3 regions of the Paenibacillus sp. 7516 genome follow, and region 3 is predicted to be linked to each of the others. Evidence: riboswitches for the same ligand, from Rfam matches in the RefSeq annotation. Region 3 holds a riboswitch; each other region holds the start of a gene.

Region 1 (3,222 bases), on a different contig from region 3:
TACACGTTAATCTTCCAATCGACGTTTCCACACCCTGGATTCCACTCGAATCCGCAGTTAGACTTACATTCTGTACTCCTTCGAATACTTTGACTCCCATTGTCTGAGCTGCCCTCGCATAGGCACGTGTCAAATTGACAGGAAGAAGCTCGCTTTCTGAAGCCCTATATAGAGCTCCGAAAGTTTCCTTGCTTATCCATGGAGCTTCACGTTGAAGATTGGAATGATCCCACCATATTTTCTCTGTAAGCAAATCTGTACTTCTTCTGGTATCACTATACTTTATCATCTCGTCTTCATTCCGAAATGGTGTAATAAATCCATTCTGCTGCAGGCCAATTTCGATGCCGCTTAGTCGTTGAAGCTGTTCTTTTTGCTGATGCAGTCGTTTTCTACTTTCATATGCTAGCTTTGACATCACAGTAGTATGAAACGACTCGCTGTCTGCAGCTAACATGCCCGCTGCGGCAGAAGATGTCTCACTTGCAATACGCGCACGCTCGATCAAAATCACTTCCTTACCTCGTGAAGCTAGCTCATACGCGATGGCACAACCTATAACGCCGCCTCCCACAACAATCGTTTCCGCATGAAGCTTGCCACGAATTTCTCCACGTATTTGGGTCGTAAAAGCTGCTCCATTTCGGTAAAGGCTGCCACTTCGTCTTCGGCCTCTTGCTTCTCCGCTCATTCATTCACCTCCGTGATTTATTCTTAATTTCTATCGTTCAACAGTCCGCCTCAAGGCTGCTGCTGAGCGTTCGGGATTATCACTGGCCCATATAGAAGATATTACTGCGGCACCACTTGCTCCAGCTGCACGTACAGCTGCTATGTTTGCCGGTCCAATACCGCCAATGGCAATTACGGGGATGGAAACAGATGAGCATATTTCAGACAGTGCAACTAGCCCTCTCGGCTTGATCCCAGGTTTGCTGCTGGAGGAAAATACATGACCATAAAAGAGGTAATCTGCTCCGCGTTCTTCAGCTTCTCTAGCTTCGTGAAGACAATGAACAGAAATGCCGAGACGAAGTCGATAGCTTTTGTTCAGGCTGCTGCCTTGAATATTCGCCATATTGGACTGACCCCAATGAACCCCCTGAAATAATACATGTTTTTCCAAATCATCCAGATCACTAAGACCATTGATCACGATCCTATCAGATGGAATTCCTGCATACAGCAAACTATACGCCCATTGAATTTTTTGTTCGGTCGTTAGATGCTTCTCCCGAATGTGGATATAGTCAAGCCAGGGCCATGCATCCGCTGCCATCTTCACAAAACGTTGTTCATCCCCTATGCCCGGCGAAACAGCATGCAGTTCAAACGATAATGAATTCATAAGTTTCCTAGAGATATCCGTTTGGTTTCACCTTCCCTGCCGTCAATATGTAAGCACAAAAAAGCCACTCCCGTAGGGAGTGGCCGCGATAACATGTCAGTTAGTTAAATGAGCTTTACATGCCAGTTGTCAGGTATACAAGCTATTAAACCATAGCCTTGATATATACGAGATACCTTCATGTTCCACTTGTGAGCATCTACATTCGCTATAATATCGAATATTAATTGGCCCATATCATTAACTAAAACGCGCCACTTCCCTACGCTGGTATAATCCAGATCAGGTGCAAAGGGTCCGGAATCGCATTATTCCATCTCAGCCGCAACGAGCGGCCCCCCTAGTGATCGTATGAAGTTGTAGCCTATGTTACCATAGACACCTTTTTTTGTCACCGTTGATTTTTTAATCTAATGTTGATGAAGGTTTTGATTGTAGAGCACTTCATTGCTCCGCAACAACTAGTTTTTTTCAGACCAGGCTTCGACGTCCCATGTTTTGGTGACCCAATCCTGATAAAATTCAGGTTCATGGGAAACGAGCAATACTGTACCTTTAAACTCTTGCAGGGCTCGTTTTAGTTCCGCTTTTGCTGTAACATCCAGGTGGTTTGTCGGTTCATCAAACAGGATCCAATTGCTTTCACGCATCAGAAGCTTGCACAAGCGAACTTTCGCTTGTTCTCCTCCGCTAAGCGCACTCAGCGGACGAGTGATGTGCTCGTTTTTCAAACCGCAGCGTGCCAGATGTCCTCGTACTTCGTTCTGTGTCAGATGGGAGAATTCGTTCCACACATCTTCAATCGGCGTAATATTGCCAGCACGGACTTCCTGTTCAAAATAAGCCGTCTCCAGATAATCCCCCAGGAACGTTTTACCGCTAATCGGAGGTATTTTCCCCAAGATGGTTTTAAGCAGCGTCGACTTACCTACACCATTACATCCAACAATGGCTATCTTCTCACCACGTTCGATTGTCATTGTCATTTTAGGCAGCAAAGGGTAGGAATAACCAATCTCAAAATCAATTCCCTCGAATACTGTTTTGCTGCTGGCACGGGCATCTTTGAATTTAAATGTCGGTTTTGCCGCTTCATCTGGGCGATCGATTCGTTCAATCTTGCCCAGCTGCTTCTCGCGGCTTTTGGCACGTCCGGAAGTGGAGGCTCTTGCCTTGTTACGCTGAATGAAATCTTCCTGTTTCTTAATATATTCCTGCTGTTTCTCATAGGCATCGATATGTTGAGCTTTTTGCATATCGGCCATTTCGAGAAACTTATTGTAGTTGGCAGCATAACGCGTCAATTTAGCAAATTCCAGATGGTAAATGACGTTAACGACTTCATTCATGAACTCCGTATCATGCGAAATCAGGATGAATGCATAAGGATAATCTTTTAAATATCGTGTTAACCATTCGATGTGTTCTACGTCCAGGTAGTTGGTTGGCTCGTCCAGCAAAAGAGCCGTCGGTTTCTCGAGCAGCAACTTGGCGAGCAATACTTTGGTTCGTTGTCCCCCGCTTAGAGCAGCAACGTCACGATCAAGCCCAATAGCGGATAATCCGAGGCCATTCGCCATTTCTTCCACTTTTACATCAATCAAATAAAAATCGCCCTGCTCAAGCTGCTCCTGGATTTCACCCATTTCTTCCAGCAATTTTTCAAGCTGGTCTGGATCTGCATCAGCCATCTGGTCAGTAATGGCCATCATTTCCTTTTCCAGCTCAAGCAGGGGAAGGAAGGCATCTTTTAAAACGTCACGGATTGTTTTGCCAGGAGTCAGCTTGGTATGCTGGTCCAAATATCCGTACCGGACCTTTGGTGTCCACTCTACTTTCCCGCTGTCTTTCAGCAATTTTCCGGTCAAAATGTT
Region 2 (3,222 bases), on a different contig from region 3:
CGAGGAATCACTCATTCCGGTCCCCTCCTTTAACTGGTATAAGGGCGCTACGCTGCTTGCAGGCGGGGCTATTCATGAAGTGCCTTTGGTCAACCATTCACTGGACCTGGAGCAATTCCGGCAGCGGATCAATGCTTCTACCCGAATCATCTGGCTGTGCAATCCGAATAATCCAACCGGAACCATTTTCACGGCAGATGCCCTGCTTGGTTTACTCGAATATGTGCCCTCCCATGTCGTGGTTGTCCTGGACGAAGCGTATTATGAATTCGCGGAAAGTGAGGATTACCCTGATACGGTTAAGCTGCTGGAGCAGTATAATAATCTGATTATTCTGCGGACCTTCTCCAAAATATATGGACTGGCCGGCCTGCGAATTGGATATGGCATCGCGAATGAAAGCATCATTGAAGGCATTAACCGGGTCAAGCTGCCCATCAGTCTGACAGCCGCATCCCAAGCCGCTGCTTCGGCCAGCCTGGATGATCATGAATTTGTTTCTCATTGCCTGCACTACAATCGTCAGGGACGGGAAACGTTAACGCAATCCTTTGATCAGTGGAAATTACCCTACATCCCTTCCGAAACCAATTTCATCATGGTGGATCTGTTGCAGGATAGCGGCCCGATTACCAAAGAATTGTTGAACAGAGGCATCTCTGTCCGCGGCGGTGCCGAATTCGGTATGCCTACCTGGCTTCGGATTACGATTGGCACACCTGAGCAGATTGCCCGTCTGATCGGTGAGCTTGATTCACTGTTACATTCAAACAATTAGAATAGGTTACTTTCCTAACTTCTTTACGCACACTTCTTTTAAGCCGCCCTCTTTACATCTCGCGTGAATGTGATATATGCTGTGTACACAACTGCATATCTTGAACGATTGCACTAGGGGAGCCTTGCGGCTGAGACGAATGAATGTATTCGGACCCTTTGAACCTGATCTGGATCATACCAGCGGAGGGAAGTGGAGCGGACTTTCAGTTAACGGATTTTTTTCATATTCATATGAACATGAATGTCGGTTGAACTTAACAGGCCCACTCATTTCTCCGGAAATGGGCGGGCTTTTTCGCGTTTACTTAAATACAGATCGCAAACAACGTGCATTTCCGTTCAGGCAGTTTTTATTCCAAGGGGGTCAAGGAACCAGATGAGCAACGATGTACAGATTAACAACATGACCTTCACTTTTCCGGATCAGAGACATTCCCCCGTGCTCTCCAAGGTGTCGATGTGTGTAAAAAAGGGAGAATTCGTCTCGCTGATCGGCTCCAGCGGATCGGGCAAGAGCACGCTCTTCAAGCTGCTGGCAGGTTTGCTTGAACCGACAGATGGCACGATCGAAATTGCTGGGGTGCCGTCAGGACAACGACTCGGGCGGGTTGCCTACATGCCGCAGAAGGATTTGCTGTTATCCTGGCGGACGGTTATGGAGAACTGCCTGCTTCCCTCGGAGCTTGCTCCGAGGAAGCAGGACAAGATGAAGCTGCGCACTGACATTATGGCCGGACTCGACAGATTCGGCTTATCCGGCTATGAGAATGCCTACCCGGACGCACTGTCCGGCGGCATGAAGCAGCGGGTCGCCCTGCTGCGCACCTTGCTGACGGGAGGACAGCTGATGCTGCTGGACGAGCCCTTCGGCGCGCTTGACGCCATGACCAAGCGGGAGATGCATCGCTGGCTGCTTGAATTGTGGGAAGGCCTCGGCAAAACGGTGCTGTTCATCACGCATGATATTGAAGAAGCCCTTTTATTAAGTGACCGGATTATCCTACTAACTCCTGGCGGTCGGCAGCTGCTGGACATGACGGTGCCTCTGCCCCGTCCGAGACATTCGGGCATGGTCTATGATCCGGATCTTATACAGATGCGACAACGGTTGGAGGAACAACTACATGCGAAGCTTTAATGTCAGCAGATGGTTTGCCCGCTATGGCCTGTTCGCTGCGCTTCTCCTCCTGATGCTTGCCAGCTGGGAATGCATCGTTCGATTAGGCTGGGTTCCATCTTTCATTATCCCTGCACCTACATCGATAGTAAGTTCTCTAGTTGAGTATCGGCGTCTGCTCCTCGGAACCCATCTACCTGCCACATTGATGGAGGTAGCAGTTGGCTTCGGCTTGTCCATCGTGGCCGGAAGCGCTCTGGCAGCGGGCATGCACCTCAGCCCTTCGATTGAAAAGGCGCTGTACCCTTTCATCGTAATCAGCCAGACGATTCCACTGATTGCCCTGTCTCCTGTATTCATTCTGTGGTTTGGCTACACACTCTGGAGCAAAGTCGCTGTGGTGTTTCTGATCGCATTCTTCCCGATTGTGGTCAGCACCTATGATGGTCTCCGTCAAGGCGACCCGGAACAGCGCGAACTGCTGATGACCATGGGAGCAAGCAAGTGGGATCTGTTCCGCAAGCTTCAGGTACCTCTTGCGCTCCCCTCTTTCTTTTCAGGATTGAAGATGTCAGTGGTGTACTGCGTGGTCGGCGCAACCATTGGCGAATGGCTCGGAGGCAGCAAAGGTCTTGGTTATTTCAGCCGCAGAATGTCAAGCAACATGAATACGGATGCGATGTTTGCCTCCATTCTGCTGTTATCCTTGCTGGGCATCGGTCTGTTCGTGCTTATTGCCTGGCTGGAGCGAACCCTCGGATTGAAGCGGAATGCAGACCATGCACGCAGAGGAACGTCGATGAAAAGGCAATCGCAATGAGATAACAAGTGCTGCTCCTTCCTGTCGATCTCTTTGGAACATATCAGCAATTGGAACCAAACAAAAATGAACGAAACGAGGCTCATTTATCCATGAGAAAAAAGAAAATCATTCACATCCTGCTTCCTGCCCTCATCTGTTTATTGCTGATCGTCAGCGGTTGTGGCAATACAGGTGCCAAGCCCTCATCGTCCGATCCCGATCCCCAGATACAGGGCACAGATTCAACAACAACCGGATCGTCGTCTGGTGACCATGATTCATTGTCCATCATGCTTGACTGGTATCCGAACGCAGTCCATTCCTTTATATATGCAGCACAGGAAAAGGGATATTTTGCAGACCAAGGTCTCGATGTGGACATTCAGATGCCTGCCGATACGAATGATGCGCTCAAGCTTGTAGCTGCTGGCAAAGTGGATCTGGCGCTGAGCTATCAGCCGCAAATTATGCTAGCCCGTGGAGAAGGCATTCCCGTTCGATCCATTGCCGCTGTCGTTCGGCA
Region 3 (3,222 bases):
GGCGCTGGATATATTATTATGTTTTACCACACGGAGCGATCTGGGACTCACGGAAATTGCGAGCCAGATTGGTTTGCACAAAAGTACGGTTCATCGTCTGATGGCGACGCTGGAGGAGAAGGGTTTCGTCATTCGCGATGCGGCCACTGAGAAATACAGGCTGGGCATTCGGATCTGGGAGCTGTCTGCTCATATGTCCCGCAGTGATGACCCTGCCATTTTGCTGCTTCCTGCAATGGAGCGGCTCAGAGATCGATTGGGAGAAACGGTCAGTCTGTACCTGCGGGACGGCAGTGAACGTATCCGTATTCAGGCTGTTCAGAGTGATCAGGCCATTCGGCGGGTGGCTCCGGTTGGCGTACGTCTTCCCCTTTCCGTAGGGGCATCCAGCAAGGTACTCATGGCATTTGCGACGGAAGAAGACCGGGAGGAACTGATGAATGGCCCGGAATGGCCCGTATTTATCGATCCCGAAGTTTACCTGGCACAGATGGGAGATATCCGGGAGAATGGATATGCGACCAGCTACGAAGAACGTGAGCCTGGAGCGGCTGCAGTATCGGTGCCCATTATGGATCGGAAGGGGAATATTGCTGCAGCGCTCTCCGTATCCGGTCCTGTTAGCCGCCTGTCCCAGGAAACTTTGCACGAATATGCACCTGTACTGAAGGAAGCGGCCGCGCAGATGGGCCTCATGTTGTCCTGATCCGGCATGCAATGGAATATAAAGGGTTGTTTTTCTGATGAGCTTGCGCTAGTCTGTAATGGACAGCCCGACGGGGCTGGAATGAATTGAATATGGAACTGCGGTACACATACCGCAACTTGTAACGTTACTAGGGGAGTCCGAATTGTCCGGACTGAGACGGGATCGCAAGAGATTCCGGACCCTTTGCACCTGATCTGGATCATACCAGCGTAGGGAAGTAATCGGCGATATAACCACGAACACCTGCATAATCTAGCCTTTGGCATGTCTCCACTTGTAGGAGCTTGGCATCAGGCTTGCTTGTTATGGGTGATGGACATAAGCCGGTTCCCTCGGGAACCGGCTTTTTTATATACAGTGTCAAGCGATCATCCGCAGCAGAGGGGGGGTATCTTCTTTTGCGGGGGAGCTGGAGTTGGGTATAACCCACTTATGCCAAGGCCAGATTCGGTCTGAGCTATGCCGCTGTAATGTTCTTTCTTCGGAAGTTGGCCGCTCTTTTCTTGCCTATGCGTGGATGATATGGAACGGGTGCACGAGCAATCAAACTGGCCCATCCATGGGACGACCAACGAGGAGGAAGAGGTAGCGATGAATACAAACAACAGAACAACGGTACAGGAACATTCAGGACAGGGATTGGAAAAGGGAGCAGTGGTGGCGGGACGGGTCCAACCGTTTCCCGGCAGCCGCAAAGTTTACATTCAGGGCTCGCGTCCGGACATTGCAGTACCCGAGCGTGAAATTGCCCTTCATGACACGAATACACCCCAAGGGGTGGAGCATAACGAGCCACTTCGCGTGTACGATACGAGCGGCCCTATGACGGATCCCGGATTTCACGCCGATATCCGGGCAGGTCTGCCCGCTTTGCGTGCACGCTGGATCACAGAACGTAACGATGTAGAGGCGTACCAGGGACGTACCGTCAAACCGGAGGATAACGGGCTTAAGCCAGGAGGGAAGAGAACCGGAGCTGAAGAATATCCAGGCCTCCGCGGCAAACCGCTGCGTGCACAATCCGGACGCTGTGTCACTCAGATGCATTATGCGAGGCAGGGCATCATTACGCCTGAGATGGAGTTTGCTGCTATCCGTGAGGGCGTGGAGCCGGAATTCGTCCGGCAAGAGCTGGCGAGCGGCAGGGCCATTCTGCCATCGAATATCAATCATCCGGAGAGCGAACCGATGCTGATCGGACGTCATTTCCACGTGAAGATCAACGCGAATATTGGCAACTCTGCCGTATCCTCTTCGATTGAAGAAGAAGTGGAGAAAATGACTTGGGCGGTACGATGGGGGTCCGATACGGTAATGGATCTTTCCACAGGCAAGGATATCCATACCACCCGGGAGTGGATCATCCGTAATTCCCCGGTACCGATTGGGACGGTGCCGCTGTATCAGGCGCTGGAGAAGGTGAATGGCGAAGCCGAGGCACTTACCTGGGAGTTGTACCGGGATACGCTCATTGAGCAGGCAGAGCAGGGTGTGGATTACTTTACGATCCATGCAGGCGTGCTGCTGCGTTACATACCGATGACGGCCAAACGGATGACCGGCATTGTTTCAAGAGGTGGTTCCATTATGGCGGCATGGTGCCTTGCACATCATCAGGAGAACTTTTTGTACACGCATTTTGAGGAAATCTGTGAAATCATGAAAAGGTATGATGTAGCCTTCTCTCTCGGAGATGGACTCCGCCCGGGCAGCATCTATGATGCCAATGACGAAGCCCAGATGGCTGAACTAGCTACGCTCGGTGAACTGACACAGATTGCATGGAAGCATGATGTGCAGGTGATGATTGAGGGGCCAGGACATGTGCCGATGCATAAGATCAAGGAGAATGTCGACCTTCAGATGGAGATCTGCAAGGAGGCACCATTCTATACACTCGGTCCGCTGACAACCGATATTGCACCAGGCTATGACCATATTACCTCAGCCATTGGAGCGGCGATGATCGGCTGGTTCGGAACGTCGATGCTCTGCTATGTGACACCAAAGGAACACTTGGGCCTGCCGAACAAGGATGATGTTCGGGAAGGCGTTATTGCCTACAAGATTGCGGCACATGCCGCTGATCTGGCCAAAGGCCATCCGCGTGCACAGCGCCGGGATGACGCGCTGTCGAAGGCCCGCTTCGAATTCCGCTGGCGGGATCAGTTCAACCTGTCACTGGATCCGGAACGTGCGCTATCCTATCACGATGAGACCCTTCCGGCTGAAGGGGCCAAGGAGGCCCATTTCTGCTCCATGTGTGGGCCTAAATTTTGCAGCATGCGCATTACGCAGGATATTCGTGCCTTTGCCGCAGACAAGGGCTTGTCCGAGAATGAGGCTGTAGCAGCCGGGATGCAGGAGAAGGCTGAGGAATACCGGACTCGATCCTAAGCTCGTTACAGCGCAATTTAAGCAGCCTAAGATAACTAAAAGCCGTTCTCTCCACTACTGGGAGAAGAACGGCTTTTTGGTTGTAATCCTTTAGCTTCGTTGATAAGAAATGTAAA

Evidence for each region. A riboswitch is a leader RNA that binds a small molecule or an ion and turns the genes downstream of it on or off. The one in region 3 is predicted to bind thiamine pyrophosphate.
Region 1: linked by a shared signal. The riboswitch ahead of CHI14_RS00535 (thiamine phosphate synthase) and the one ahead of thiC (phosphomethylpyrimidine synthase ThiC) in region 3 are both predicted to bind thiamine pyrophosphate.
Region 2: linked by a shared signal. The riboswitch ahead of CHI14_RS11665 (ABC transporter ATP-binding protein) and the one ahead of thiC (phosphomethylpyrimidine synthase ThiC) in region 3 are both predicted to bind thiamine pyrophosphate.

The regions. Positions count from the first base shown of each region.
Region 1 covers NZ_NPBI01000002.1:95,538-98,759, reverse strand. The annotation lists gene thiO (glycine oxidase ThiO) at 1-691, opposite strand, end outside; gene CHI14_RS00535 (thiamine phosphate synthase) at 722-1,348, opposite strand; TPP riboswitch at 1,591-1,700, opposite strand; gene CHI14_RS00530 (ABC-F family ATP-binding cassette domain-containing protein) at 1,810-3,222, opposite strand, start outside.
Region 2 covers NZ_NPBI01000012.1:85,130-88,351, reverse strand. The annotation lists gene hisC (histidinol-phosphate transaminase) at 1-778, shown strand, start outside; TPP riboswitch at 884-986, shown strand; gene CHI14_RS11665 (ABC transporter ATP-binding protein) at 1,157-1,918, shown strand; gene CHI14_RS11660 (ABC transporter permease) at 1,905-2,717, shown strand; gene CHI14_RS11655 (ABC transporter substrate-binding protein) at 2,810-3,222, shown strand, end outside.
Region 3 covers NZ_NPBI01000041.1:64,122-67,343, reverse strand. The annotation lists gene CHI14_RS27520 (IclR family transcriptional regulator) at 1-706, shown strand, start outside; TPP riboswitch at 829-942, shown strand; gene thiC (phosphomethylpyrimidine synthase ThiC) at 1,232-3,106, shown strand.